Regions from separate parts of the Peribacillus sp. NPDC096448 genome, predicted to be linked through region 2. Evidence: riboswitches for the same ligand, from Rfam matches in the RefSeq annotation. Region 2 holds a riboswitch; each other region holds the start of a gene.
The links. A riboswitch is a leader RNA that binds a small molecule or an ion and turns the genes downstream of it on or off. The one in region 2 is predicted to bind S-adenosylmethionine.
Positions count from the first base shown of each region.

Region 1: another riboswitch for S-adenosylmethionine. It lies ahead of ACIQ0C_RS04380 (bifunctional homocysteine S-methyltransferase/methylenetetrahydrofolate reductase); the one in region 2 lies ahead of ACIQ0C_RS19115 (methionine biosynthesis PLP-dependent protein).
Region 3: another riboswitch for S-adenosylmethionine. It lies ahead of ACIQ0C_RS13075 (5-methyltetrahydropteroyltriglutamate--homocysteine S-methyltransferase); the one in region 2 lies ahead of ACIQ0C_RS19115 (methionine biosynthesis PLP-dependent protein).

Region 1 covers NZ_JBIWEU010000002.1:87,130-97,678, reverse strand. Annotated here, with positions in the region: gene metH (methionine synthase) at 1-3,197, opposite strand, end outside; gene ACIQ0C_RS04380 (bifunctional homocysteine S-methyltransferase/methylenetetrahydrofolate reductase) at 3,194-5,038, opposite strand; SAM riboswitch class I at 5,142-5,240, opposite strand; gene ACIQ0C_RS04375 (MOSC domain-containing protein) at 5,358-6,002, opposite strand; gene ku (non-homologous end joining protein Ku) at 6,495-7,337, opposite strand; gene ligD (DNA ligase D) at 7,488-9,335, shown strand; gene dapF (diaminopimelate epimerase) at 9,891-10,549, opposite strand, start outside.
Region 2 covers NZ_JBIWEU010000011.1:175,741-186,289, forward strand. Annotated here, with positions in the region: gene ACIQ0C_RS19090 (NAD-dependent epimerase/dehydratase family protein) at 1-219, opposite strand, end outside; gene ACIQ0C_RS19095 (PucR family transcriptional regulator) at 399-1,283, shown strand; gene ACIQ0C_RS19100 (ABC transporter ATP-binding protein) at 1,397-2,542, shown strand; gene ACIQ0C_RS19105 (hypothetical protein) at 2,601-2,843, opposite strand; gene fumC (class II fumarate hydratase) at 2,953-4,335, opposite strand; SAM riboswitch class I at 4,662-4,775, shown strand; gene ACIQ0C_RS19115 (methionine biosynthesis PLP-dependent protein) at 4,862-5,974, shown strand; gene metC (cystathionine beta-lyase) at 5,971-7,152, shown strand; gene ACIQ0C_RS19125 (type B 50S ribosomal protein L31) at 7,265-7,513, opposite strand; gene ACIQ0C_RS19130 (ABC transporter ATP-binding protein) at 7,649-9,667, opposite strand; gene ACIQ0C_RS19135 (ABC transporter ATP-binding protein) at 9,664-10,549, opposite strand, start outside.
Region 3 covers NZ_JBIWEU010000006.1:255,343-265,891, forward strand. Annotated here, with positions in the region: gene ACIQ0C_RS13050 (SET domain-containing protein) at 63-464, opposite strand; gene ACIQ0C_RS13055 (M4 family metallopeptidase) at 754-2,397, opposite strand; gene ACIQ0C_RS13060 (amino acid permease) at 2,822-4,303, shown strand; gene ACIQ0C_RS13065 (CaiB/BaiF CoA transferase family protein) at 4,547-5,647, shown strand; gene ACIQ0C_RS13070 (hypothetical protein) at 5,924-6,448, shown strand; gene ACIQ0C_RS13075 (5-methyltetrahydropteroyltriglutamate--homocysteine S-methyltransferase) at 6,579-7,682, opposite strand; SAM riboswitch class I at 7,765-7,866, opposite strand; gene ACIQ0C_RS13080 (hypothetical protein) at 8,021-8,440, shown strand; gene ACIQ0C_RS13085 (glycerol-3-phosphate responsive antiterminator) at 8,613-9,155, shown strand; gene ACIQ0C_RS13090 (MIP/aquaporin family protein) at 9,384-10,208, shown strand; gene glpK (glycerol kinase GlpK) at 10,230-10,549, shown strand, end outside.

The sequences.
Region 1 (10,549 bases), on a different contig from region 2:
TCCCGCATCAATTGATGAATTCTTTCCGCGAACCCTTCGGCTGTTTCGAGAGCAAGTGATTGAAGGGCGTGATTTTTTAAGAAATCACCTTCAAGCTTCAGTTTTTCTGCCCATTTCCTGATGCCTTTTCCGGCAGTGACCAGGAAGAAACCAACATAATCCATTTGCCCGGAGGAGATCGGTTTAGCGAAGTCCGCTAAACAAAGATGCGGATTCGTATCTTGCCGGGGAAAGTCGAAAGTTTCCAAAACCTCATGATGATTGTCCGGGTTGTATATAAATAGCTTATCTCCTTCGCTTTGAGCAGGGAAAAATTGATAAACCGCATTCAAACCATAATCCGGTTCCGTCTTTAGGAATTCGATCAATTCATCAACGAGATCATTGAGCTGCACTGCTTTTTCATTCCCTTGCTTTAGCAACTCGGAAACTTTGCCTTTTAACCCCAAATGATGACCAATCAGCATTTGCCTATTTATATATGGCTGGACGACATCCAATGGATAGTTTTTCAGGACGTGACGTTTGATGTCACGCGGTTTTTGAACAGGAGCATCGCTTAAAGGTGCCGCTGTGGACTGCTTACGAACAGGTTTTTCCATCGTGGCAGCAATGGCGGCATTCGCTTTCGATCTTTCTCGTTTCTTGACCAACTCTTCCAAGTACAGGACTTTTTTGTCAGCGTCATGTAAAATATTCGTTACAGCCAAACCATCCATCGCATCTTTGGAATATAAAACCGGCCCTTCATATTCAGGTGATATTTTAAAATCGGTGAATTTACGGGATAATGCTGCCCCTCCAACTAAAATTGGGGTATCTATTCCCGCTTGCCTTAAATCCTGAGCGGTTAAAACCATTTGCTGTGCAGATTTGACAAGTAACCCAGATAGGCCAATGATGGTTGGCTCATGTTTTCGAACCTCTTCAATGATTTGTTGCGGTGCGACCTTTATTCCCAAATCAATGACTTCATAGCCATTATTGGATAGGATGATATCCACTAGGTTTTTCCCGATATCATGCACATCTCCCTTGACAGTCGCCAACAGGATTTTCCCTTTCTTTGCACTATCTTCAGAGTTTTCCATAAGTGGTTCAAGGTGAGCTACAGCCGCCTTCATCGCTTCAGCACTCTGAAGCACCTCTGCGACAATTAGTTGGTTGTCATTGAACAGCCGACCCACTTCACTCATGCCATCCATCAAGGGTCCATTGATGATTTCCAATGGGGTATCACCGCGCTCTATCGCTTCATTTAAATCATCAATCAATCCTTCTTTCGTTCCTTCGATAATATAGTTACCTAGACGTTCGTCCAATGGCAGGATCACACCATTATCCTTCTTCTCCGCTTTTTTTCCACGATAAAATTCGGTAAAAATCGCTAAGGTTTCAGTTGAAGTCTCAAACAGGAGTGCCTCAGCCAATTTCACTTCCTCTTCCGGTATCAAGGCGAAACGTTCAAGTTTTTCTGTATTCACGATAGCATAATCGAGACCCGCTTTTGTACAATGGTAAAGGAAAACGGCATTTAATATTTCCCTTCCCCTCGCCGGCAGACCGAAAGAAACGTTGGAAATCCCAAGTATCGTTAAGCATTCCGGAAACTTTTCTTTAATCGCCTTTATTCCATTAACCGTCTCCAATGCAGATCCAATATATTGTTCATCCCCTGTGCCTACAGGAAATACCAGCGGATCAAAAATGATGTCATTTTTGTTTAGACCGTACTTATTGACGAGCAAATCCACAGACCGTGTAGCCACTTCCAATTTCCGTTCAGCATCGACGGCCATCCCAATTTCATCAATGGTTCCTACGACAACGGCAGCACCATATTGATGGACTAAGGGGACTATTTTTTCAAAGCGCTCTTCACCATCTTCAAGGTTTATGGAATTAATGATCGATTTTCCTTGTGAATGTTTTAATGCCTGTTCAAGTACGACTTCATCCGTAGTATCGATGACCAATGGGACTTTCACTTTTTTGACGACCTCTTCTACAAATTCCTTCATGTCGCCAAGCTCATCCCCATCAGGATCAGCAAGACAGATATCAATGACATGGGCGCCTTTTTTTACCTGGTTACGTGCAATTTCGGCAGCTGGCTCGTAATGCTTTCCACGTATAAGCTCCTTGAATTTTCGGGAACCGATAACATTCGTTCTCTCCCCTACGAATAAAGGACGCATTGAATCATCATAAATTAGCGGCTCTATGCCTGATACGGCATGGCCATGGGCAGTTTCCGTAATTGTACGGGGCTTCATGCCTTCGAGTACCCTGGAAAGTTCTTTAATATGTTCTGGTGTCGTACCACAACATCCGCCAATGATATTGACCCATCCCTTATCGGCAAATTGCTTCATTTTCTCTGCCAGGGAAGTAGGTGATTCATGATAGTGGCCTTCTTCATCAGGGAGCCCGGCATTCGGATAACAGCTGATGGCGCTATTTGATATATCTGCAAGTGTCCTGATATGGTCTATCATGAATTCCGGCCCTGTTGCACAATTAAGGCCGACGGCTACGGGCTTCATATGTTCAACCGATAAATAAAAAGCTTCTATGGACTGGCCGGCAAGTGTCGTGCCCATCGGTTCGATTGTTCCTGATATGATGACAGGCACATCTTTTCCAGTTTTAGCGAATGCTGCTTTGATTCCAGAAAAGGCAGCCTTGACATTAAGCATATCCTGACAGGTTTCCACCAACAGCAAGTCTACCCCGCCATCCAAGAGACCCAGTGCCTGCTCTTCATAAGAATCTGTTAAAACATCAAAAGTCGTTCCGCCCGTTACGGAAAGCGTTTTTGTAGTGGGACCCATCGAGCCAGCTACATATCTTGGCCATTCATCATTGGAATACTTTTCACAAGCTTTAACGGCAAGCTCAGCTGAAATTTTATTTAGCTTGTAGGCGATTGTGCTTATTTGGTACTCCTCAAGAACGATGCTGGTCGCTCCGAAGGTATTTGTTTCAATGATGTCTGCACCCGCTGCTAAATATTTTTCATGAATGGATTGGATGATTTCCGGTTGCGTCAGTGATAAATATTCATTGCAGCCCTCGAATTGTTCCCCGCCAAAATCCGCTGCCGTTAAATTCTCCGCTTGAAGCATCGTTCCCATCGCTCCGTCAAGAAGGAGAATCTTAGAATTCAACTGATCTTGAATCGCTTTTTTATTCATGTACTTTCCACCTCTGATGTCTGTTTACTATCGACTTTTCTAATATATTTTGTAAGTTCAGCCGTCATTTCATAGCGAAGGAACGGAGTGATTAAATATATGCCCTTGAATTTTTCCCTTGCCGCGTCCACCAGTTCCCGCGCGATATTCACCCCTTCAATCCTTGACTTTACAGGGTCATCCCCCGCTAAAGCCATGGCCCTTCTAACATTATCAGGCAATTTGATGCCTGGGATCTCATTATGGATGAATTCGGCGTTCCGGGTGCTTGTCAACGGCATGATACCGATGAAAATCGGGGTTTCCAAATGTTTTGTAGCTTCATATACTTCTTCGACCTGCTCCACGGAATAAATCGGCTGTGTCAAAAAGGATTGAGCACCGCAGGCAATCTTCTTTTCCATCCTCAGTACGGCTTTATCCAGATATTTCACATTAGGATTAAAAGCTGCCGCAATTTTAAAATTTGCCCGTTGGCCCAAACTTTGACCGGAATAGGAAAGACCTTCATTAAATTGTTTGACCATACTTATCAGGTCAAAGGAAGATAAATCATAAACCGAAGTGGCACCCGGGAAGTCCCCTATTTTTGAAGGATCTCCGGTGATGATCAATATTTCGTTCAGCCCCACCGTCTGCAGACCCATTAAATGTGACTGCAGGCCAATCAAATTTCGATCACGGCATGTTATATGCACCATCGGCTTTATATTCAATTGGTTCTTCAGTAAATTAGCCAGTGCATCATTCGCTATCCTTGGTGAGGCAAGTGAATTATCCGCTAATGTTATGGAATCGACCCCTGCTTTTTTCAAAACCTCAGCACCAGTCATGAAGCTCTCTATTCCCAACTTTTTCGGTGGATCAAGCTCAACAAGAATCGTCCTTTCTGTTTTGGCCTTTTCGTACAGGGGAAGTTCCAATTCTCTAACGCTCACTTCAATTTTTTCTATTTCGCGGGATTTCGTATATTTATATTTTACTGGAACCAAACTTCCAATCGCATTCTTTACAGCTTGAATGTGCAGTGGAGTCGTTCCACAGCACCCGCCTATGATTGCGGCACCTTGCTTACGAAGTTCCAGGGCACTGGAACCGAAATATTCCGGCACAGCTTTATAGACGAGCCTTCCATCGACATAATCCGGCAGGCTGGCATTAGGGTATATGGCAATCGATGCTTGCTTTGGCAAACTCACTTCTTCCAAGGCCCGAATCATATGATGTGGACCAAGACGGCAATTCACACCAACCACATCGGCTCCCAATTGCTCGAGTTTTTGAAAGGCTTCATTTAAATGGATTCCATTTTGAAGATTGCCCAGTTCATGCATCGAGACATTGGCGATGATCGGCAGTCCAGTTTCATTTTTAACGATTTGCAGGACGGTTTCCAGTTCTTCCAGGTCATAAAATGTTTCCAAGAGAATCCCATCAGGGTTTTCCATCAACAGACTGTATAGCTGTTCACGAAAACCCCGTTTTATCTCTTCCAAGCTTAAATCCGATTTCCTGATACTCCGCTGTGCCCCTATGGTACCGAAGACGTATGCCTTTCCTTTTGCCGCTTTTTTAGCAAGAATGACTCCCTGGCGATTGATTCTGCTCACTTCATCTTCCAGTCCATACCGTTTCAATTTGCTGAAACTGGCTCCGTAAGTATTCGATTGAAGGATATCTGCACCAGCTTCCAGATAAGCACGATGGATGGACTCTATTTGATCTGGGTTTGTGCAGTTTAATTCCTCATAACATTGATCGATGCCATTAGAGTACAGTAGGGTCCCCATTGCCCCTTCCCCAACCAGCATTCTTTCTTTCACTTCTTTACGAAAATTCATCATTACACCCTCTCTCAAAAACAATCCTGTTTTTGTCGTAGTCTATGAGTATGAGAGAAAAGGAAAAAAACCTTCTCAAAGAAGAAGGTTTATTGAAACATTCTCCTCATCTATCAAGCTCTGCTTGCTGGATTTAGCACCTTTGCCTAAGCTGGTTGCTGAGGTTTCTTCGGGCCAGTCCCTCCACCTCTCTCGATAAGATCCAATTATATAATTTTCACAAGATTTCAAAATTTGATTATATTTAATTTACATTAATAATCTGTCAATTTCAATACCTGATCGACATTTTTTTCACTTTTGCAAAATTCATTCAATCTTATGCAGCTTCAACCCTCTTCAAGATCCTTTGTTTCCAGTCTTCCGCTAACGAGTCTAGTGTAAGTAAAGCCTTAGCGCCTTCCAGGCCATCTCGTTTATGAAGGATGACATCTGCTGCATAATGAACTGAAATTTTTCCTTGCAAACGATCTATTAGCACGATCTCGTTTTGTTTATTTATCGTTCCTTCTCGAAGTACTCTTGCAAAATAACCAGTGAAACCCGTTTTCAGCACGAGTTCCAAAAACTTAGGTTCTTGATTGAAGTGGGAAATGGTCGAACAAGGTATCCTCCCCTGGTTAATTTGAACAATCACATCGCCTATTTGATAAATATCGCCGATATAAGTTGTTTCTTCCTTCATCCCCACTATGGTTAAATTTTCACCGAATGCAGGGATATCCAGCTTTTTAGAGAATTTTTCATTCCATAATGAATAATGCTCAAATGGGTAAAAGCACAAAGCCCGATCAGGACCTCCATGGAACTTTACATTACCCACGCCATCACCGATTATGCCTGCTTTAGTCACTGTCAGATTATCCTGTGCTTGTTTATTCATGGCTGAAAAGATATCGATATTCGAATAAATTTCATGTTTCGGCTTTCCCGCATGAAGTGATTTGATTTTTCCATTTTCCATTTTGCATCTTCCATTCATATTTAATTTAAATAACCCTGTATGTATAAATTATACTAAAAATCCATTTTATTCTGTAACTTTTTATATGTATATGAAATGAAAAAGCCAAATGTGCATGAAATGGGCAAAATATCATTGATTTCCAGAAAAATTCATAGGTTAGTTTCAGTAATTTTGTTGCTATTTCAGAATTAAATATGGTAGAATATGAACACAATATATAGTCGAAAACTACAACCGTTCGCCTATATGTTGATTTTCATGATTGAATTCCTCATTGTCGCTCTTTAGGGAGCGAATTTTTTTTGCTTTCATTCACTTCCATTTTTTTCTTTTAATCCCATTCAGTTTCTTGCGTCCTGATCGACTTAACTGTTCGCACCTTCCTTCCTCCCTGGCAGGTCCCTATCATTTCCTTATTAGAAGCCTGATTCCTTGCAAAAACAAGCAGAAAGCCGAGCGACATCATGCGTCTTCCGCTCAGCTTCCTGTTTACGCTTGTTTCTTTTTTTTCGGTGCCGCTTTCTTTCTGGTCGTCTTTTTCTTTACCGGTTCATCATGTTTTGTACGGTCTATGGATGCCTGTAATGCCTCCATTAAATCGGTTACATTGTTGGAAACTGGTTCTTTTGTTTTCGCTGTAATCGTCGTCTGTCCCGTTTTCTTTGATTCAATCAATTCTAGTAACGCGGTTCGATAGTCATCGGTGTATTTTGTCGGATCGAAGGTAGTCGTTAATTGATCTATCAATAATACGGCAGTATCGATTTCTTTTTTTACAATGGTATCATTGGCAGGGATATTCGGAACATCCGCTGTGGAGCGGACTTCATCCGGATAATGAATCGTTTCCATAACCAGGGTATTATCAACGACTCGGATTACCGCCATTTGCTCTTTGGAGCGAATGATGATTTTCGCCAAACCTACCTTATTCGATTCCTTGAGGGCCTGCCTCAAAAGGGAATAAGCTTTTATCCCCCCGTCATTTGGGGACATGTAATAACTCCGGTTAAAATAAATAGGATCTATTTCTTCAATTTTAACGAAATCCACGATTTCCACGGCTTTTTCTTCGTTTTGTTTTTTCAGTTGTTCTAGTTCATTGTCTTCCAATACAACAAACTTTCCCTTTGTATACTCAAAAGCGCGGACTATATCATCCTTCCCCACTTCTTTCTCGCATACCGGACAAACCTTTTCGTATTTAATCGGTGAATGGCATTCCTTATGCAACGTCCTCAAAGAAATATCCTTATCCTCCGTTGCAGCATGAAGTTTTATCGGAATGTTCACCAAACCGAATGATATGCTTCCCTTCCACATCGTATGCATATTCGTCACCTCATAACTTATTTTTAATGAGAAGAACAATTTTATTATTCCCCTTTGTTAAAAAAAAACCGAAAAAACAATTGCCAACTCTAACACTACGTTTTTTTGGCAAAATAATGTTATCAATTATTTGCGGAGGTAAATACAAAAATGAAACCGATGCTGCCTACCTATTACCCTGAAGCCCCCAAATCCAACGATTGGCGTTATGAAGTCAAATATGACGGCTTTAGGGCTATTTTAACAATAGACACCGATACCATAAGCATTTCGAGTCGGAATGAGAAGGAGTTATCAACTCAATTCCCAGAAATCATTGCTTACATCAAAGATCTGGACCTGGAAGATTATCTCCCGCTTCAGTTAGATGGAGAATTGGTCTGGCTTACCAATCAGGCGAAAGCGGACTTTTTTCAAATACAGTGGAGAGGACGCCTAGGGAAACAATCCTTAATTTCAGAAAATGCCCGTTTTTCCCCATGTCGGTTTATAGCGTTTGACCTGCTTCGCATCAGCGGAAAAGACGTAGCAGCTAAACCAATGGTGGAACGAAGGGAATTGATGTTGAATATGGGGGAAAAACTCGGTCTTCCTATGCCTCCTGATCCCAACGATAAGGCATTGATACAATTAATTGAGAGTTTTGACGTTTTGGATAATGCTTTGAAGAAGGTCACCCTGTTAGATGGCGAAGGGGTTGTCGCCAAGGAAATTCGAGGTGTTTGGCAAGAAGGAAGACGTACAACAACTTGGATTAAGGTGAAAAATTGGAAGACCGTTTCTTGTTTCATTACAGCATTGCACAAAGAAAATGGCTACGTGTCCCTCGCAGTTTTCAAAGAAGGTGCCGTAACGAAAATCGGAAGTGTCAAAAATGGACTGAGTGCTCGAGATAAAAGTATATTGCATCAATTGATCAAGCAAAATGCATCAGACGAAGACGCACAATTTTTTTATATCCATCCATCCATTTGCATTGAAGTTCAATTCTTACACGTATATGAGGAAAATGAATTACGTGAACCCCAGTTTTCGCAATGGCTTTTACAAACGTCTCCCGACGAATGTACCTGGGAGAAATTCGTGCTAGGGCAATATACATTTCCAGATACTGTACAAATAACTTCCAGGGATAAACCGCTTTGGATAACAGGAGGTAAACAGGTGGTAAAAGTTGAATACCTTCATTATTTAAGGGAGGTTTCAGCTTTCTTCTTACCCTTTTTGAAGGATAAGCTTCTTACAACGATCCGCTATCCTCATGGCACTTTGGATAAAGAAAGGTTTTTCCAAAAAAACAAACCTGATTATGCCCCGGACTTTATTAAAACGTTCATGGATGAGGATATCGAGTATATGCTCTGTAACGACATTGAAACCCTTCTTTGGTTTGGTAATCAACTTGCATTGGAATTTCATGCACCATTTCAGAAAGCCGGTAAAACAAGACCCGACGAAATCGTCCTGGACTTGGATCCTCCTTCCATCGAATATTTCTCCTTTGCGGTAAAGGCTGCACAGGAAATAAAAAAGGTGATGGAATCATTAAGGATTAAAGCTTTTGTAAAAACTTCAGGTAACAAAGGACTGCAAATTCACATCCCTCTGCCTGAAGACAGATTTACTTATCAGGAGACACGCATATTCACCGACTTTCTCGGTGACTACTTAACAAGTTCCAATCCGAATGATTTTACAACGGAAAGAATGAAAATAAATCGGCAGAATCGACTTTACTTGGACTTTGTGCAGCATAGTGAAGGAAAAACCATCATTCTGCCTTATTCCCCACGGGGAAATTCTTTCGCTGGTGTAGCTACTCCTTTGTTTTGGGAGGAAGTGAACGAAAGTCTCCAGTTAAAGGACTTTACGATTGAAACCATACCAAACAGAATAAAAAGGAGCGGGTGTGCATTTATGGATTACCGACTGGTGGATAATGGACCAGCCTTTTTGGAAGTATTGTCGTTCCTTAAACAAAAAAAGACCCATAACTAATTGGTAAAATGGAAAGGTGCCTCCGTGGACTCTCTTTCCGCTGGCAGGCTTTGATTTGATGCGGCTTGGCAGACAGTAGGGCGGTTAGGGAGCGGATTTCTGAAATTAACCCAACGTTTTTTTGAAGGTTAGTAATTCTGATCGTTGATTTCCACTCCAGGCACTCGCTTTCCGCGGGCGGTCCGGGAGCCTCCTCGGCGCTCACCTGCGGGGCCTCCCTTGGCCACGCTTTTCCCGCAGGAGTCTCGTACCTTACATTCCAATCAACTGGGACGTTTCTTTTTTTAAAAAAAATGTAGGCTAGTCTCATCCCGAATAATGTTTAAGACTAGGTTACCCTTCATATTTTTTTACTATAATCTTTAATGGACTGAAGAAATTTGCGACACTCCTGCCGAATAATTGGCTAGCCGGGACCCCACAGGCTCTTGATCCGAGGAGGCTTGGCAGACAGTTGGCGGAAAGGGGGCGGATTTCTGAAATCCACTGCAATTTATAAAAAAACTGCAGGCAAACTCGCTTTTTTTCGAGTTCGCCTGCAGTTTAAAATTTTCTTTATAATTTTGTTTTCAAATAACCTTGCACTTCATCCTGCAGCTTGGCATATAAGCTTGTTTCCAATTCAAAATCCTCTTTTTCAAGCATTTCAAATTTTTCAGGCTGATCTAAGTCAATTTCAATCGATACCTTGAATTCATAGGTTGCATTTCCGATTAAATCAATTGAATACGTTTGGCTTTCTTCATCATGGTGGACTACGCATTTAACTTTTCCGCCGTTATTGTAGACAGATATTGCACTTTCCAACTCGTTTAACCCAACAGAGCATGTTACTAGGCTAGAAGCCGACATCGCCGTTCCACATGCATTCGTGAAGCCTACTCCACGTTCGAATGTCCTCACATAAATGCTCCCTGGTTCCAGCTCTTTCACAAAGCTGACATTGACACCATCAGGGAAAAGCTCATTCGGTTGATTGACCTTTGTTGAAAGTTTTTCCTGCAAATCACTTTGTAAAACATCACTATCGACAAGTGAGATCAAATGTGGATTAGGAACCGCCAATGCCGAAAATAATAGGGTATCATGCAGTTCCGGCAATGTTTCGTTTTGCAGCTGTTCTTTAGCCAATACAAGAGGTAGATCCCTCACATTAAAACTTACCGGGGAAATTTCCACCTTGAAAGTCGGAATCCCCTCATAAATATCTTCCG
Region 2 (10,549 bases):
TCGAGGGATAAAACCTGATGTGTCAATGACTGCATCCCACTGTCTTCCTTTCAACATTTCAAGATCCCCATCGCGGTCCCCTCTTAACTGTTCTATTTCGGGAAAAACATAAGGGTCGCTTCCACGATTAAAAAGTGTGACAATATGCCCTTTCCCTATCGCAGCTTTTGCTAAATACCGGCCTAAAAAGCGTGTACCGCCCAATATTAAAATGTTCATAAGATCTCCTCCTCTTTAACGATATTCCATAAAGCATACGCAATACCCTTTCCTAACATTAATAATACTTGCAACCTTTCTTTGGTTTTCCCTTCGGAAAATCTAGAAATATCCTAATCTTTTGAACTTTATGCTTTTTCGCTATAATGATATGGAAAGGGAGAAAGAAGGTGGAACCGATGCTTGAAAATCTTAAACAAAAATTCCCAAACGCTCTTACCAATAAAAAGGATACAGATGATATTTCTAATTATGTTTGGTTTGAAGACTCCAGAAGTATACTTGGCATTCCCCATTCAGAAATCACAGCCGAAGAAATCCGTTTATTGGAACTGCTTTTTGCTCCTTGCATAAACCCAAATAACCTCAATGCACATCCAGGCTCATCATGGAAAAATTTTTTATCCGAACCGAATGAACCATTGCCTTTAACGAGCTGGGAGAATGTTCGATTCCTTCATTTCAAGTTGACTCATGATGATTTTTCCAACTCCGATTTTGAAGAGGCCTTCCTCGCTTTCGTTCCATCTGACGCAGCTATTATCTGGGAAAATGAGACGGCAGGAGTCTTAATTGAACCGGACAAGGATGAACCATTATCGAATAAAGAACTGATCGCGATTTCTTCCACGCTTGAAAGTGACTTTTATGTAAAGACACGTATGTTCACCGGGCGCTTTCACCCTGTAGATCAAGACCTTCACCATCACTGGACTCAGGAGAAAAAGTGTTTTGAATTGGCACAGGTGCATCTGCCGGATATAAAGGTGACTGATTTGGCAGACATCATCCCATACTCATTAATAAATGATCCATCCTTTAAGAATGCAAATTGGTTTATCAATGAAATTCTTGGCAAGACCAAGCAGGATACTGAGCTTATCAAAACGGTTAAAATGTATATCGAATGTAATTCCAATGCCACATATGCCGCCAAACAGCTTTATATACATCGGAACAGCTTACAATACCGAATCGATAAATTCTCTGAAAGAACTGGTCTAGATATTAAAAACTTCCGTCATGCCCTTACTGCATACTTGATACTTTTACTGAATGATTAATTTCCAATGTAAACACTTTTTTGTGCAATGTGCCCATACTTTTTTCTAAACCCATAGCTTAGACTATAGCTAATTGGTACAAGTAATCTAAGAGTTTAAAAGGGGGATTTTTCATGGCAGAGTTAGTGTTGGATCATATATTCAAGATTTATGATAAAAAGGTGACGGCTGTTAAAGACTTCAACCTTCGTGTTGCCGATAAGGAATTCATAGTTTTTGTGGGACCTTCAGGCTGCGGCAAATCGACGACATTAAGGATGATTGCCGGACTGGAAGACATTTCACAAGGGGATTTATACATAGACGGCAAGCGAGTCAATGATGTCCCCCCTAAAGATCGCGATATTGCGATGGTTTTCCAGAACTATGCCTTATATCCTCATATGTCCGTATTTGACAATATGGCATTCGGTTTAAAGCTCAGGAAAACGCCAAAAGCGGATATCAAGCAAAGAGTCAATGAAGCGGCAAGGATTCTCGGTCTTGAAGAGCTGTTAAACAGGAAACCTAAAGCACTTTCGGGTGGTCAGCGCCAGCGTGTGGCACTTGGCCGCGCAATTGTAAGGGACGCAAAAGTTTTCTTGATGGATGAGCCATTATCCAATCTCGACGCAAAGCTGCGGGTTCAGATGCGTGCGGAAATTGCTAAACTGCATAAACGGCTCGACACCACAACGATATATGTCACACATGATCAAACAGAGGCAATGACCATGGCGACACGTCTTGTTGTAATGAAAGATGGCATCATCCAACAGGTCGGTGCTCCAAAGGATGTTTATGAGAAACCAATAAACGTTTTCGTCGGCGGCTTTATCGGATCGCCTGCCATGAACTTCTTTACCGGAACATTAAAAGAAGGCACAATTAAAATAGGCGAACAAACGCTTGAAATACCTGAATTAAAGATGAAAATGCTGCGTGATCAAGGATATGTCGGAAAAGATGTAATCCTTGGCATCCGTCCGGAGGATTTCCATAATGAAGGAGCTTATTTCACGGAATCCCCTAACACTACATTCACGACCCAAATTGATGTAGCCGAACTCATGGGCGCGGAGATCATGCTCTACTCCACATTAGAGGGGCAAGACTTCGTTGCAAGGGTCGATGCCAATAACATTATCCAGGCAGGCGAAAAGATCGAACTTGCCCTCGACATGAATAAAGCACACTTTTTTGATAAAGGGACCGAACATCGTATTTTAGTTGAAGAAGATGAACAGATGCAGGAAAGCATGAAGTTATCTGCCAATTAAACGTAAAAAGACCCATTCATAATGGGTCTTTTTACGTTTATTCAAATAAAGGAATGGTTCATTCTTGGACCAATACCACTTCATCATGTCCGCATTCAGGGCATTTCATGAGATGCGGGCATTGACCTTTTTGAAGGGATTGAGGGTATCCGTCGTTTTCTTTAAGTATGTCGATATCCATATAAGCACTGTAATCATCAGCATAATCCATGAATTTCCCTTTATCCTCAAGATCATTGCCGCATTCCGGGCAATTCACATGGATTTTTCTTAGACCGTTGCAAAGCGGGCATATAGACATTGTTTTTCCTCCTGTTCCCGTTACTTATGATTTCAGTATTTGTCGATTCCATTATTTTAACACATGGAAACACCCTCCCTAATACCAGAGGGAGGGCATTTCTATGCAATTATTTATTAACCATGTTAGCAGGATCGACCCATGCTTTGAATTCGTCTTCCGTCAGGAACTGCAATTTCAACGCCGCTTCCTTTAAAGTGGAGTTGTCCTTGAATGCAGTTTTGGCGATCTTGGCTGCTTTTTCATAACCGATATGCGGGTTCAATGCTGTTACCAGCATAAGGGAACGCTCTACATTTTCTTTGATTTTATCTTCATTTGCAGTGATGCCAACCGCACAATTATCGTTGAAGGAATGAATGCCTTCCGTCAATAATTTAACCGTTTGCAGGAAGTTATAGATGATGACTGGTTTGAATACATTCAGTTCAAAGTTACCTTGGCTTGCTGCAAAGCCAATTGTAGCATCATTACCCACGATTTGTGTTGCAATCATGGTAAGCGCTTCACTTTGGGTCGGATTGACTTTACCTGGCATGATGGAGCTGCCCGGCTCGTTTTCCGGAATGGCAATTTCGCCGATTCCGCTTCTAGGACCACTTGCCAGCCATCTGACATCGTTCGCAATTTTCATTAAATCCGCTGCCAATGCTTTCAAAGCACCGTGTGCGTAGACGATTTCGTTATGGCTAGTCAATGCATGGAACTTATTATCAGATGTGACGAAAGGATATCCTGTATCCGCTGCAATTTGTTTGGCAGAAAGTCCCGGGAATTCTTTCTTTGTATTGATTCCGGTTCCTACAGCCGTTCCGCCTAGAGCAAGGTTCAATAATTTTTGGCTGCTTTCCTCAATCATCGCCAAATCTTTATCGAGCATCGCTTTCCAACCGGAAATTTCTTGTCCTAATGTTAATGGTGTAGCATCTTGAAGATGTGTCCGGCCGATTTTCACGACATCCCAAAATTCTTTTTCTTTTGTATCGAATGTATCACGAAGTGCTTTGATGGCAGGAACCAATTTTTCAGCGACTTCCATAAAGGCTGCAATATGCATGGCGGTCGGGAAAGTATCATTTGAGCTTTGTGCCTTGTTAACATCATCATTCGGGTGAAGGGTTTCTGATTCACCATTTTCTTTTAACCATTCATTCCCTTTGTTAGCGACCACTTCATTCACGTTCATATTGCTTTGCGTACCGCTTCCCGTTTGCCAAACTACAAGCGGGAAATGTTCATCAAGCGTACCTTCAAGGATTTCACCGCAAATCTTGACGATGGCATTCTTTTTAACTTCGGAAAGATCACCAAGATCATGGTTCACCTTTGCAGCAGCTTGTTTAACATATGCAAATGCACGAACTAATTCAATCGGCATTTTTTCGTTACCGATTTTGAAATTGTTACGGCTTCTCTCAGTTTGTGCTCCCCAATATTTATCAGCAGGAACTTTCACTTCACCCATCGTATCTCGTTCGATTCTGTATTCCATGTGTTCTCCTCCTATGTTTGCACTATTCATTGAAGACTTTTTGCATATGAAATGAATAATGTCGGATTATTCTTTCTCTCCATACATTGTACAAACTTTATTATTTTAAAGCAAAAATATCCGGCTGACCCTTTCCATATTTCTGAAAAACCTTTGGCCATTCATGTTTATACGAAGATTCGGATATTCTTTTTTGACACATAAAATGTAGATACCGCTAGGCTCCAATTGACTTGGCCATGAACATCAAAATATCATCACTCCCAAAATGCCCTTGACAGTATTTTGTATATATAGTAAATTCAAAAGAAATTGAATAATCTAAACTCTTATCGAGAGAGGTAGAGGGAATGGCCCGATGACACCTCAGCAACCTTCATTTGTTTCAAACCAATGAAAAGGTGCTAATTCCACAAGTTTATGAACTTGGAAGATAAGAAGAATGACTCGTCCCTACTTAATCAAAGTCTTCTTCTTAAAGAAGACTTTTTTTTATTTTATTTAACTCAAAGGAGCAGTGAAAACCATGTATAAAACTGAAACATATCTTGCTCAATTAGGAAATCGCAGCGAAACGGCGACAGGAACAGTCAATCCACCGGTATACTTTTCAACAGCTTTTCGCCACGAAGGAATTGGCCAATCGACGGGATTCGACTACACAAGGACAGGTAACCCAACACGCCAGCTATTGGAGCGATCCATCGCCGATCTGGAAAAAGGCGACCAAGGTTATGCCTGCAGTTCAGGAATGGCCGCCATCTCCACTATACTCGCCCTTTTTAAATCCGGGGATGCATGGATTGTCAGCGAAGATCTTTATGGCGGTACATATCGTCTGTTAGAACAAGGCTTTAAAAAATGGGGATTGCAGTGTGACTATGTAAACACTTGTTGTTTGGAGGATATCGAAAAAGCCATCACTCCTCACACGAAAGCCATCTTCATCGAAACTCCCACTAACCCTCTTATGCAGCAAACGGATATTAGCGCCGTTGCCGCATTGGCTAAACGATATGGTTTATTGTTAATCGTTGATAACACTTTTTACACGCCTCTTATTCAACAACCCATCCTGCTTGGAGCGGATATTGTGATTCACAGTGCAACCAAGTATCTCGGTGGTCATAATGATGTGCTCGCCGGACTGATCGTTGCTAGCGGCGCTGAATTATGTGATGCACTTGCCTTCCACCATAATGGTACTGGAGCTGTCTTGAGCCCATTCGATTCTTGGCTGTTGATGCGCGGAATGAAAACCCTGGCATTACGGATGGAGCGTCATGAAAAGAATGCCAAGATACTTGTAGATTATTTATCGGAGCATGATTGTGTTACGGACGTATTGTATCCAGGCAGAGGCGGCATGATTTCATTCCGTATCATTGAGGAAGCGGCGGTCAACCCATTTTTACAATCGCTCTCATTAATTTCTTTTGCAGAAAGCCTTGGAGGGGTTGAAAGCTTCATCACCTATCCTGCCACACAAACACATGCCGATATACCGCTTGAAGTCAGAACGGCAAACGGGGTTTGTAATCGCCTGCTCCGCTTCTCCGTTGGCATCGAGGATAGCGATGATTTGATTGGTGACTTGCAGCAAGCATTCGCACATGTAAAAAGGGAGGCACTACGATGACAGATCATGAGTTTAGCTTTGAAACGAAATTACTTCATAATCAACATAAATTCGATCCGGCAACGGGCGGTGTGAGCGTCCCCATTCAGCATGCATCGACTTTCCATCAATCCGATATCGACCAATTCGGGAAATATGACTACAGCAGAAGCGGGAACCCAACTCGCGAAGCACTTGAAGATATCATTGCCGAACTTGAGGAAGGCACTCACGGCTTTGCCTTTTCATCAGGTATGGCTGCCATTTCAACAGCCTTCCTGCTATTGTCTGCCGGGGATCATATCGTCATTTCCGAAGATGTGTACGGCGGAACGTTCAGGATGGTCACAAGCGTATTGACCCGTTTTAATATTGAGCATACCTTCGTTGACATGACGGACCTTGAAAGCGTCAAAGCCGCCGTTCAGCCAAATACCAGGGCCATATACATCGAAACGCCTTCAAACCCGTTACTTAAAGTGACCGATATCCAAGCCGTATGTGATATCGCAAAAAAAGCCGGTGCCTTAAGTTTTGTTGATAACACATTCTTGACCCCGGCATTACAAAAACCATTGAATCTGGGCGCTGATGTTGTCCTTCATAGCGCGACGAAGTTTTTATCCGGTCATAGTGATGTGGTAGCTGGGCTTGCGGTAGTGAAAGATCCGGAATTGGCGGCAAGACTCGGTTCCCTCCAAAACTCCTTTGGAGCAGTCCTTGGTGTCCAGGATGCCTGGCTTGTAATGAGAGGTTTGAAAACCTTATCAGTTAGAATGGAACATTCACAAAAAGGGGCAGAAAAAATTGCAGCCTACCTAAAGGAGCAGCCCTTGGTGAAAAATGTGTATTATCCCGGCTTAGCGGATCATCCACAGCACGCCATCCAGAAAGGCCAGTCACTTGGAGCGGGGGCGGTCCTATCATTTGAATTGGAAAGTGAGGAAATCTTCCGTTCCTTCGTGAACACTGTCGAGCTCCCAGTTTTTGCCGTAAGCCTAGGAGCGGTCGAATCTATATTATCCTACCCGGCCAAAATGTCCCATGCTGCCATGCCTGCTGATGAAAGGGTAAAGCGGGGCATCACGAACAGCTTACTCCGTCTCTCTGTCGGACTGGAAAATCCGGACGATATAATCAAGGACTTCGATGCAGCCCTCGTCAATATTGCCAAAGGGGAAGCAATTGCTGCAAAATGAATAAAGGATGGGTGCCCACATATATTATGGGCACCCTTTTCCCTTGCATCATTATTAATCGTTTTCAACCCAATCATAAAAAAAGACCATCGATTTCCCGATGGCCTGACTCTCATTTCTTCATATTATATTTATCCAGGAAGCGATCCACCCGTCCGCCTTTTTCAGCAAACTTCTGCTTTCCGGTATAAAAAGGGTGCGTATCCGAGCTGATTTCCACTTTTAATAATGGATATGTTTGGCCGTCTTCCCAAACGATCGTTTCATTGGACGTCTTCGTGGAACCTGTCAAAAATTTATACCCACTGTTGGTATCCATGAACACCACTTGTTGATAATCGGGATGAATTTCTTGTTTCACTATTATCACCTCATTGTCAGTATAGGTATATCTTAAACGTAATGATTACTATTATCAATCATTATGCTTGAAGGTACCAATAGTCGGTACCCTTTCATTATAGTTTAATCTTGATGATCCAACCTTATTCAATCGTCAGCCAGCCATGCCTTTATGCGGACCAGCCTGCAGTTCATACATTTGATGGTACTTCCCTTTTAGTTCCATTAATTCCTCATGTGTACCTTGCTCAGCAATCCGCCCTTTATCCAGTACAAGAATTTGGTCGGCATTTTTTATCGTGGAAAGTCTATGTGCAATGATGAAGGTCGTTCTCCCTTTTTTCAGCACTTCCATACCTTCCTGGATAATCGCCTCGGTTTCGGTGTCGATGCTTGCTGTCGCTTCATCCAAAATCAATATGGCCGGATTGAATGCAAGGGCACGGGCAAAAGAGATTAGCTGCCGCTGTCCGGAAGACAGCGTTCCGCCCTTTTCGATCACGGGTTCGTCAAGCCCTAAAGGAAGATGCTTCAGCACTTTGTCCCCCCCGACATCTCTTAATGCTTTTTCAACCATTTCCCTTGTGATGCCTTTATGATCCAGACTGATATTGGAGGCGATCGTGCCAGTAAATAAATAAGGATCCTGAAGGACGATCCCCATATGCTCCCTAAGCGTCTGATGGGGGATATCCAATATATTTCTGCCATCGATTTTAATTTGTCCTTCACTGCTGTCATAAAAGCGGAACAATAAATTCATTATGGAACTTTTTCCTGACCCGGTATGGCCAACTAAAGCGACCGTTTCCCCTTGTTTAGCGGAGAAGGAAATGTCCCTTAACACATATTCTTTATCCTTATAACCAAAAGAAACATTTTCGAATTGTACGTTTCCTTTGTATCTGGATATGTTTTCATCGCTGACTGCCAATCCCTGCTCATCCAATAAGCTGAACGTCCTCTCCCCTGCAACGAGCGCCTGTTCAAGATTAGCGAACTGATTGACGATTCCATGAAGCGGATGTAGCAGGCGGCTGATCAAATCAACAATTGCATACATCATCCCTAAGGAAATGGCCGAACTCGCTGTAAGGGAAATCCCTCCGAAATACCAGACGAATGCCATTAGCGCCACAACCTTAATGACGCCAATCAAGTTTCCACCCGTCAACGAGTTCAAATGGAGCATTTTATTTTGATAGGAATAATGCTCCCGGTTCAGATTTTCAAAAGATTGCTTCGTCTCCTTTTCACGTCCAAATGCCTGAATGATACTCATTCCAGAAATGGATTCATTGATCATCCCATTAATATCGCTGACCCGTTCCCGAATGATGTGATTATATTTCGAGGCGAATTTACGGTATACCATCGTCCAGATAACGATGATCGGAATAAGTAGAAGGCCTATGGTACCGACTCGTGGATCCAGAATAAACAAAGCAATTAGAACACCGAAAATATTAATTGTACTCGAGAAGAAGTTGGCGAGCACGGTTACATATAATTCCCGGATCGCTTCCGTATCATTAGTGACCCTGGCTACAACTTTACCCGCTGGCATATTATCGAAATAACGTATCGGCAAACGGGATATATGCGTAAAAATATTATTTCGCATCTTCTGTATGATTCGGTTCGCCGCTTTCTGCAAATAAAAACTCTGCCCATATTGAAAAATGGAGGAAAGGATGACGAGACTAAAATAAAAAGCCACAAGCTTAATGATCCGCGGGATTTCCGGTTGATAAAATCCCATCACTTCCTGACTCGTCAATTTCACTGCTTGCACACGTTGCTCTTTCCCGTCTTTCTTGATGATCAATGATTGGTCCTCCAAGGTTCTGCGCCCATCGATAGGGACAGCTTCATTTACGAAGACAAATTGATTGCCAACCTGCAGAATATGGACTTCCCCGCCTTTCTTCTCACCTTTTGCAAAGTAATCAGCCCGTTTATACCATTTTCCATCATACTTAACTGCATCTTTCCCTTTACCTGCTTCATACCAGGAAGATTCAATGCCAAGTATATGTGAATCGATGATTCTCTTGGCAACGAAAGGTCCCGTTAAATCGGCCGCTACCGAAAGTGCAAGCATGATCAGGGCGCCAATGATCAATTTTTTATAAAGGGCAGCATAATTAAAAAGTTTCTTTACGACCCTCATGCCTTCACCTCCTTCCCTTCGTCAACCTGCTGTCGTTCATATTGCTCCCTATACCAGCCATCATTTTGCAGTAAATCCGCGTGAGTCCCCTCTTCGATGATCTTTCCGCTGTCCAACACGATAATCCTGTCCGCGTGCTGAACGGCCGATAAGCGGTGGGTTGTGATGATGGTCGTTTTCCCTGCCCGTTCATTTTGGATATTTTCGATGATCGTCGTTTCCGTTTTTGCATCGACAGCGGATAAGGAATCATCCAATATAAGGATTTCCGGATTTTTGATCAATGCCCTGGCAATCGAGATCCTCTGCTTTTGCCCACCGGATAGAGCGACACCCTTCTCACCGACGAGTGTCTCAAGACGGTTTGGCAGCATCATTAAGTCCTTCTCAAAATCAGCAAGCCGGATAGCTTCAGCCAGTTCATCTTCCGTTGCATCCATTTTACCGAATAAGATATTTTCCCTAACAGTCTTCGAGAATAAAAAATGGTCCTGTGGAACATATCCGATCCATTTACGAATATCTTCAAGGTGCAGTTGCTCCAGCGGCATGCCTGCAAAGGCGATTTCACCTGTTCCTAAAGGATATTCCCGCAGCAATTGCTTCACGAATGTCGTTTTTCCACTACCTGTTTTCCCCACTATCCCCAATGTTTGACCGCGCTCAAGCTGAACGGAAATATCGGATAGATTCACAACCGTTGAGGAAGGGTATGTAAAATGCACTGAATTGAATTGGATATTCCCCGGATTCGTAATACTCTCCAGTCCCATTGAATTCTTCACATCCGCTTCATACGAAAGGGTATCCTGAACACGGTCTAGCGAAGCATTTCCCCTCTGCATGACATTGATCAGTTCTCCCACCGCAATCATCGGCCAG
Region 3 (10,549 bases), on a different contig from region 2:
TTTATTTCGAAGACCATGGAAAGGTATTCAAAAGTACAAGTGCTTTCATGAAGGATCAATGATCATTCAGCTTCATCTTCGCCGTCATTTTCTTTATTGAACCAAAGCGGATCCTCATTATCGACTTCACCATTATAATTGATCAGGATTTCTTCTCCTGCCTTTATGTCGGTGTAAGCAAAGAAATCAAACGTATGATTCTTGAAGTTTATGTCATACGTAGCGTTGGGTGTATAAGAATGATTAAACAGCATGCCATAGCCTAAAAGCATGGCAGTATGGTTAATTCCATATTCAAACGCATAATCAGCCAGCAATGTTTTCTCTATGAAAACATGCTCCTCGTTCGGATATGCAATGACAGGTGCCTCATGCAAAAGCTCACCTTTTTTAATATCTCGTGTTGCGAATACGCCTCTATTGAACTCACCATCACTGAGTGTGGAAGTTTTAACTTCAATCATGTTCGTCACCTACTTGTTCTATTCAATATAGTCCAGATCATCTAAGCTTGACAGTTAATAAGAAGAAAAGCAACTATTTTACGGAATTAATCATTTTTAGCAAACGGCCCAGATTGTTTTTATTGAGGCTCTATCTGTGCCGTAGGACGGAATTCTTCACATGAAGGACGAAAAATGGTAACGAACGGCCGAAATGATCCTCGGAAGGTTGAAGTCATTACAATATATAAGAAAAAACACCTCCGCTAGAAGTGGAGCTAGGGAGGTGTTTGATATATAGGTAAATCTCTTAATTCACACCGACAGCTGTAAAGGCATTTTTGACAGCAGTGACTTCTGCACTGCTTGAACCGTATAAATCAGAGGCCGATTGTATGACCGCCGCTCTGGCTTGTGAAAAAGTCGACGAGGTAGTTAAATATGTTGTGTTTGCCCGGTAAAAGATCGTTCCTAGTTTATCGATGCCGATTCCGGATACAGTCACGCCATGGTGGGTTCCGCCTGCAGAGATTAAATAAGCTGCCTTATTAATGATTCCGCTGTTCGTGTGGACTCCGCCATTATCACCCGTTCCTGTATAACGGTTCGAATAATGGTCAGGGTCACCATTCAATGTAGGATTAGCCATCGAGCGGAGTGCATCACCGGGAATGTTAGGTGTGTAAATATCTTCCCCGACCAAATAATCGGCTTTGGCACTTTGATTCTTAAATTCTACAACGGTGCCAAAAATATCAGATATCGCTTCATTCAAAGCACCGGATTCATATTGATAGGTAAGATTCGATTCCGAGGAAGTAACGGCATGCGTCAGTTCATGTGCGACGACATCGAGCCCGCCGGACAATGGGATGAACGTCGTGCCATCTCCATCACCGTAAACCATTTGGGTGCCATCCCAGAAAGCATTATTGTATCTTGAGCCATAATGGACGGTTGATTTCAGGATGGTTCCATTACCATCATAGGAGTTCCTGCCAAATGTCGATTTGTAATAATCATAGGTTTTACCCGCATAATAATGGGCATCCACCGCAGCTTTATCGGCAGAAGCAGTAAAAGCATTTGTTGTGTTGGAAAAGAGTGTACCAGGCAATCTTGAACGGTTATTGGCATTATACGTGTAAATGCCTTTACCGCGTGTATTGTCTTGTAAGTAGTATTGACCGTTGGATAAGGTAGTGTTCAGCGACACGGTATTGTTTAAGACGCCCGTGCCCGTTCCGACGGAGTTGGTCCCCGTCACCTCATCTAGTGTATTATATTTATTCAGGATTTTACCCGTTTTGACTGAGATGAAATAATTATGATTTCCTGGTTCCGGACTTAAGAATTTCAAATTGACTTTATATACATAATCTGCCTTGCCTTCATTTGCGTAGACATATAGGTCAGATTCAGGTGATTGTTCGTAGGCAGGTGTGAACCCAAGATCGGCTTCAGCTATTTTGATAGCTTCGGATTCGCTGATGCCCTTTTTAGCCTTTTTCCCTAATTTCGTGTTTAGATTGGCTTCAACCGTACCGGACACGACAGTCAATACACCTTTAGCGTCAATCAATACTGCTTGTGTGGAATTCCATACAGGTACGCCTTTATAGGTTTGCTGTAATTTAAGGACGGTATTGCCTAGTTCATCCTTGCTTTCTTTCTCGATCGTGAAGGAGTCCTTCGCCTTTTGCTTTTCTAGCTTGTAAGACTTTTTGTTTTCATCAAAAAAGGTAAGAATGATTTCTTCTGCCGTTTGCTTTGATGGGTCCGTAAGTTTCCCAGACTTGTATTCTAGCGAATCCTTATGCTTATTATACTTCTCAACACTTAATACATTTTTTGCCGCTAAAGCTTCTTGATGGGGAATAGCAGAAAATAATAGACCGACGGATAGTGCAGTTCCTAAAAATACCTTACCTTTCAAAACACTCAACTCCTTCATGAGAATACCTCATTTTTACATCGTTTCATATTATTATCAAATGGAGAAAACTCGCAAAAAATATGACATTTAAAGGAATAAAATGGATAAAAATGGATTTTAATAGAAATATTCTTTGAATATATTCTTTTAGTAATATTTGGAATGTATTTAAATTAATCCAAATGAATAAAAGTGCAAAAAAACATGGCATAATGTGCAAAAAAACGTGGCGTAAAGTGCAAAAAAATTTGTCTATTGAAGGTATTTTTTAAAATAATTTGTGGAATATTGCGTTTTGTAAATCTGGCATGAAAATTGCATATATTCAGAAAAGGAATTCGAATTGTAAATTAGATCTATTTGAAAGTTTATGAAATAGGAAAATTTATTAAATGGATTTCCCCATATATGAAAGCGCTTATATAGAAAGGGATGAAAAATTATGATACCAAAACAAGAAAATGACATCTTGCAACCTCCACAGCAAGAAGAACAAGAATTAAAGCGCGGTTTAAAATCCCGCCATTTAACGATGATTTCCATTGGCGGCGCTATTGGCACCGGGCTGTTCCTCAGCAGCGGGGCAGCCATTCATACAGCTGGGCCAGGCGGCGCGCTACTTGCTTATGCCTTAGTTGGGGCAATGGTGTACTTTGTGATGACGAGTTTAGGGGAACTGGCAGCCTTTATGCCGACAAGCGGATCCTTCAGTACCTATGGATCTAAATTCGTCGATCCGGCATTTGGTTTTGCCTTGGGATGGACATATTGGTTCAATTGGTCGATGACGATAGCCGCAGAGTTGGCAGCCTCGACAATGATCATGAAATTCTGGTTTCCGAATAGTCCATCATTGTTATGGAGTTCATCATTCTTGGTGCTCATTTTCCTATTGAACTATTTATCCGTTAAAGGATATGGTGAAGGGGAATACTGGTTTTCCTTCATAAAAGTAACAGCGATCGTTATTTTTATAATCGTCGGACTGCTAATGATCGTCGGCATTATGGGTGGCGAAGCAGTTGGATTTAAAAACTTCACCGTCGATGACGCTCCTTTCCCGGGTGGATTCATGGGTGTCTTCATCGTTTTCATAGCGGCTGGCTTTTCTTTTCAAGGTACCGAAATTGTCGGTGTGGCTGCCGGGGAAAGTGAAGATCCTGCACGGAATATACCGAAGGCGATTAAAAGTGTCTTCTGGAGGATCTTGCTCTTTTACGTATTGGCAATCTTCGTAATAGGACTGCTTATCCCTTATACGAACCCAAGTTTACAAGGTGATAACGTCATGGTAAGCCCATTCACGCTCATCTTTGAAAAAGCTGGAGTGGCCTTTGCTGCTTCGCTTATGAATGCCGTCATTTTAACAGCGGTCTTATCTGCAGGTAACTCTAGTCTATATGCATCTACGCGTATGTTATATTCAATGGCAAAGGATGGGCAAGCACCTCGTTTGTTTGCAAAACTTAATAAACGCGGAGTACCGGTTGCAGGCATGATTTTGACATGTTCCATCGGCATGCTGGCCTTTTTAGCTTCCATATTCGGTGATGGTAAAGTGTATATTTGGTTAATGAATGCCATTGGAATTACAGGATTCATCTTTTGGCTGGGCATTTCCATCAGCCATTACCGTTTCCGGAAAGCATTCATCGCTCAAGGCCATTCATTGGAGAAGCTGCCATATAAGGCATTATGGTTCCCGATTGGACCGATCTTTGCCATTTTAATTGGCATGATCGTCATCCTGTCCCAAAATATCCAGGCCTTTTTCTCAGACCATATCGATTGGGGCAGTGTAATAGCTGCATACCTGGGAATCCCGCTTTTCCTTGGTCTATGGTTTGGTTATAAACTGGTAAGAAAGACCAAATTCGTTAAACTTGATGAAGTCGAATTTGACTTTGACAAAAAATATGAATGAACAAGCTTAAAGTAAAGCAGCCGGACAATTCAGTTTTAAATTGTCCGGCTTTTATTTGTTTTGTATAAGCTCATTATCAAAGGCTAGGAATCTGATTCCTAGCCTTTGATTTTTTGTCGAATGGAAATTTATACAAATATTGAGTGAGGTGTTATATGATAATCGTAAACTCTGCTAAATTGCATGTACAGAACGGCGGGAAAGCTTTTAATATTTCCAAGGGAAAGGGAAGGTGCACGGCTGATGACCTTATTGACTCATTTAAAAGTATTGGACTTTTCAACGTTACTGCCCGGCCCATTTGCCACTTTGATGCTAGCGGATTTAGGAGCGGATGTTTTGAAGGTGGAGAGGCCGGGAGCAAAGGATTCATGGGGTGTGAACCAATATCTTAACAGATCGAAGCAGTCGATCACACTGGATTTAAAACAATCCGAGTCAATCGAATCCGTAAAAAACCTAGTGACGGAATACGATATCGTCATTGAACAATTCCGTCCAGGTTTCATGGAACGCCTCGGACTGGGGTATGAGGCATTAAAATCGATCAATCCAAAGCTGATTTACTGTTCCATCACGGGCTTCGGCCAGACTGGTCCCTATAAAGACCGACCGGGACATGATATCAATTATATTTCGATTGCAGGCCTATCAGGCTATTCCGGTACGAAAAAGGCCGGCCCGGCAAAAAACGGAACCCAAATAGCAGATCTTGCCGGAGGCTCGCTGCATGCTGTCATCGGTATATTATCTGCAGTCATTCACAGGGAAAGAACAGGATTCGGCCAAGCCATCGACATCAGCATGACCGACTGCAGTTTTGCATTGAATGCCATATCCGCACCTTTGAATCTACAAGGGGGCCTTGAGCTTGAACCAGAAAAACTGATGTTGAACGGAGGGTCCTTTTATGACTTTTACGAAACGAAAGACGGACGCTATTTTTCGGTAGGAAGCCTTGAGCCCCCTTTTCGAAAAGCATTATGTGAAGCCATCGGTGCACCCGAATTATATGAATTGAGCATGAAAAGCGATGAAGAAAGCGGAATCAGGTTTAAAACGGCCGTCCGACTGGCTTTCCTCGAAAGGGATTTTCATGAATGGCAGAAGATATTCGCTGATTTCGAGGCATGTGCAGAACCAGTGCTGACCTTCACCGAAGCGGCCGAGCATCCCCAATTGAAGGCGAGGGGAATGATCGTCGAGGTACCTGACGGAAAAGGAAATGTCCAAAAGCAAATCGCCTGCCCGATCAAAACATCGGTTTTCACCCCTGAATATAAACATGCAGGCTTGAGGCCAGGACAAAACAACGCAGAAATTCTTCGAACCCCCAATCGCTAAATAAAGATGTAAAGGCTATCACTTTTCCGGGTTCTTTGGAAGGAGATAGCCTTTTTTGAATGCCGGAAAAGCAGGAGGAGGGTCAAATTAAGATGGAGTCCGGGGATATGTTGGAAACAGTCCAAATTAAGCAGAAGGAGAACGATTATCCTCTTATCACTTGTGGAAAGCAACATATTACCACTGTGAAAATTTACTAGTTATAACTAGTGTGGGCAGGGTATCAGAGTAGCATCCTGGTAAAGAAATGGCTCTGGTGAGGAGGGGTAGTTAAATATGTTTGGTCTCTCTGATATCATTAAATTTCTATTTTCCTTTTTTTTGATCATGCCGATCGTTACACTGATACATTTGAGCGGGCATATTTTCTTTGTTACGATCTTTGGGGGATCAGAAAAGAAAATCTTGATCGGTTGTGGTAATAAGCTTTTCGCCTTTCGGAACATAGAAGTGAGGAAATATTATTTCTGGAATGGGACTTGCGAGTTCAAGGGATTGAAACATGATAATCGATTGACGAATACGCTGATCTATTTAGGGGGGGCTATCTTTAATTTGATCAGCATGCTGATCATATATAGCTTAGTGTATCAGAATATCCTGGACAGCTCGGTAATCTGGTATCAATTTATCTATTTTTCATTCTATATTATGTTTTTCTCCTTGTTTCCTATGTATTTCTCGGACGGATCGCCTAGTGATGGGAAGGCTGCGGAATTGGCCTTGAGAAACAAGCTGGAAAATAGGGTGACGGATGATATATTTGTGAAGAAAATGGATGATGAAGATAGCTGCAAGTAAAAAGGGACGTGCAGGTGGCCGTTCTTTTTTTGTTTGCTTTCGGATTTTAAGTGTAAACCTAATCGGCACGCTTAAAGCCGATTAGGTTGTATGAATCCTGTAAATAAGTTTCAAAGCCTACGGAAAATAATCATTCCCATACTTCTTTTGCTGCTTCAACGACGAATTTCAGCTTTTCCCATTGCTGATCTTCGGTTAGCTTGTTGCCGTGATGGGTGGAGGCGAAGCCGCATTGAGGGCTTAAGCATAATTGTTCGAGCGGAACGAATTCCGAGGCTTCTTTGATGCGTGCCTTAACAGCTTCCCTGTCTTCGATTTCTCCATTTTTTGAAGTGACGACTCCCAGGACGACACGTGCTCCGCCATTTGGAATGTATTCCAATGGTTTGAAATCCCCTGAGCGTTGATCATCATATTCCAAGAAGAATCCATCCACTTTTTCTTTTGCCAATAAAGTTGGGGCGATACGGGCATAGCTACCTTCAAACGCCCATGTCGACTGGTAGTTTCCGCGACATAGGTGGGTAGTGACGACAAGGTCTTCTGGTTTGCCTTCCAATGCTCCATTAATGACACGAAGTGCAAGATCAATTAACTGTTCCCTCGTATATTTTCCATCTTTGAACTGGAAATCTGGAGATGAAAGTCTGGCAATATATACATCATCCAATTGAAGATAACGCACACCTGCTTCATAAAAGGCTTTCAAAGCGTGCTGATAGGCTTTGATGATATCATTTGCATATTCTTCAATATCAGGGTAGATGTCTGCATTATGAATGCCTGCAGCAAATAATTGATTCGGACTGGGAATGGTTTGCTTGGCAACTGCACGTCCGTTCACGATTTGGTCCAATTCAATGAAATCACGAATGAAGGGATGTTCAGGGTTGAATGAAACCTTCCCGGTATTGCGGACATTATATCTCTCTGTTTCCACACCATCGAATGTGAGGCCTTTTTCAGTAACATATCCCTCGATGCCATTTAAATGTTCGAGGAAGTCAAAGTGCCACCATGTTCGCCTGAACTCACCGTCCGTAACGGCCTCTAATCCAACTTCAATTTGTTTATCGACAATCCGTTCGATTTCTTCGGTTTCAACTTCACGGAGCCGCTCTGCCGAAAGGGTACCATCCCTAAATTGTTTCCTGGCAATATGTAAACGTTCTGGTCTTAATAAACTTCCGACGTGGTCCGCCCTGAATGGTGCTTTCGTTAATGTGATGGACATGTTGCATTCCTTCTTTCCTTTTAAAAATAAAAAACCTCTTCTTAAAAATAAGAAGAGGTGTTGGCAACAAAGCTATATACTCTTCTTATCTTCAAGCTTTTACACTTCTGGAATTAGCACAGTACAAGATCAGTCTGTTGCTGAGGCATCAAAGGGCCAGTCCCTCCACCTCTCTGGATAAGAGTTGTCTATTAAATTAACTATGACTATACAGGTAGTTTTTATAAAGGTCAAGGGCTGGAGCTGGAATATTTAGAATATACCGTTTATTGATTCGGGCTGAAATATTAACCGCATCAGGGAATCCGGCATATGCTTTGAGTGGGGGGAATGCAAGGATGAGTCCATTCAAAAGTGGCATACCGATAACGGTAACTGAAGCCATGATAGAGAGAATCATAAAAATGAAATCATCTGGCCAGGAAATTAAAGTCGAGATTACACCAAAGCATATTGTGCTTTCCGGAACGATGGAAGTGAAGAAAATGATGTTTAAGAAAGACGTAGCTTTCCGGATTATATTAAAACCGGTTCATGTGGAAAGAAGAACGATTACGTTTGAATTAGTGGGAATGGAACCAATTGACAGTAATTTCATCAACCAAAGGATATTTAACAGACCGCCATTTTTTGAATATGAAAAAAGAGCGATCAAAATCAATGCTAATGCGTGGAGCATCGTGAGAAAAATTCCCATTGGCACAATTAAATCGTATGAACTCGTCGAAGGTGCTTTGAAAATGAAACTTTCTTTATGATTTAAGGGATATTTTACATACATCCTTAGCTGCAATCTATAAAGAGTGTGCCAGTTATGTTAGTGTTAAGATGACATTGTTCATGAAAAAAATGTGTTTGATAAATCAAGCTCTTTAAAATATACTAAATGACTTGAAGTTTTGAGTTTTTCTGGGAATGAGGAGGATAATAATGGATCAGAAGATTTTGCCTGCTTCGGCAAGCATGAAGGATTTTGAAAGATTTCTAGAAAGTTCCTATGAAATAGGTGTGTTTCTTGATTTGCATATATCACAATTGAAAAATGTAAGCATGATGGCAAAGCAGCATAATAAGAAAATGATCTATCATGTCGATTTGATCCATGGCATAAGAAGCGATGAGTACGCGACAGAATTCATTTGTCAGGAATATAATCCCTATGGGCTGATTTCTACCAAATCAAACGTTATATTGAAGGCGAAGCAAAAGGGGGTCATTGCCATCCAGCGAATCTTTTTAATAGACTCACATGCGCTTGAGAAAAGTTATAAGCTGGTGCAGAAAACCAAGCCGGATTATATCGAAGTACTGCCGGGCGCTATGCCATGGATGATAAAAGAAGTGAAGGAACGGTTGCAGACACCGATTTTTGCAGGTGGCCTCATACGTACTTCGGATGAAGTCCTGAATGCCCTTGATGCCGGGGCGTCGTCAATCACCACTTCAAAAACTGAATTATGGGATATCGTCTAATAGGGGGAAATTGAAAAAAATTACAGAAAAATAGATTAATTTTTTTTACAAAATATTGACAGCGTTTTCATAACCTAGTATATTTTACAGTACAAGTTAATAAATGTGAAGGAGACTAGGAGATTCACAACAGATCTATTCATAATTTTTTTATGAAGATAGTTCTGCTGCGGATCTCCTTTTATTTGTTGGCAAGGTTTAAAAATTTATCAGGGGAGGCGTTTTATCATGACTTCATTTTGGGGAGAAGTGTTAGGTACGATGATATTGGTTTTATTCGGGGCAGGTATTGGTGCTGGTTCATCCTTAAAGGGCTCCTATGCAAAAGATGCTGGCTGGATCGTTATCACGATTGCGTGGGGGTTGGCTGTTACCATGGGTGTTTTTGCAGTGGGGTCCATAAGCGGGGCGCATTTAAACCCGGCGGTCACATTAGGGTTTGCCATTATTGGAGAATTTCCATGGAGTGATGTGCCCGGTTATATCGTTGCCCAAATGATTGGCGCGATCCTCGGCGCAACTCTAGTATTCCTGCACTATTTGCCACACTGGAAAGCTACGGATGATCCAGGAGCGAAGCTTGGTGTGTTCGCGACTTCGCCTGCGATCCCGCACACATTTTCAAATCTATTAAGTGAGATGATTGGAACTTTCATCCTTATTCTTGGTTTATTATTTATAGGTGCCAATGATTTTACAGAGGGCCTAAACCCATTCGCAGTCGGGTTATTGATTGTCGTGATCGGGATGTCACTTGGGGGAACGACAGGATACGCCATTAATCCGGCCCGTGACCTGGGGCCGCGCATCGCTCACTTTTTGCTGCCGATACCTGGTAAAGGCAATTCCAATTGGGGGTATTCATGGATTCCGGTCGTTGGACCGATTGTTGGGGGTTCACTTGGTGCCGTTTGTTATAAAGCATTCTTTATGGGGGAAATAACGGCAGGATTTTGGTCTGTTTTGGGTGCAAGCCTGGTACTATTGATATTAGCCTATGCTTTTGGTAAAAAACAGTCACATGAATTGGATAGCAGAAATATCGCTAGTTAATTAAAAGGAGGGGCATACACAATGGAAAAATACATTTTATCATTAGATCAAGGAACAACAAGTTCGCGGGCGATTTTATTTAATGAAAAGGGGGAAATCGTCCATTCCTCCCAAAAGGAATTCACACAGCATTTCCCTAAACCAGGCTGGGTCGAGCATAACGCCAATGAGATTTGGGGATCGATCCTGGCGGTGATTGCCGGTGTACTATCTGAATCGGGTATAAAGCCAGAGCAAATTGCCGGTATCGGGATCACCAATCAGCGTGAAACGGCAGTCGTTTGGGATAAAGAAACAGGTGCCCCTGTCTATAATGCGATTGTATGGCAGTCCAGGCAAAC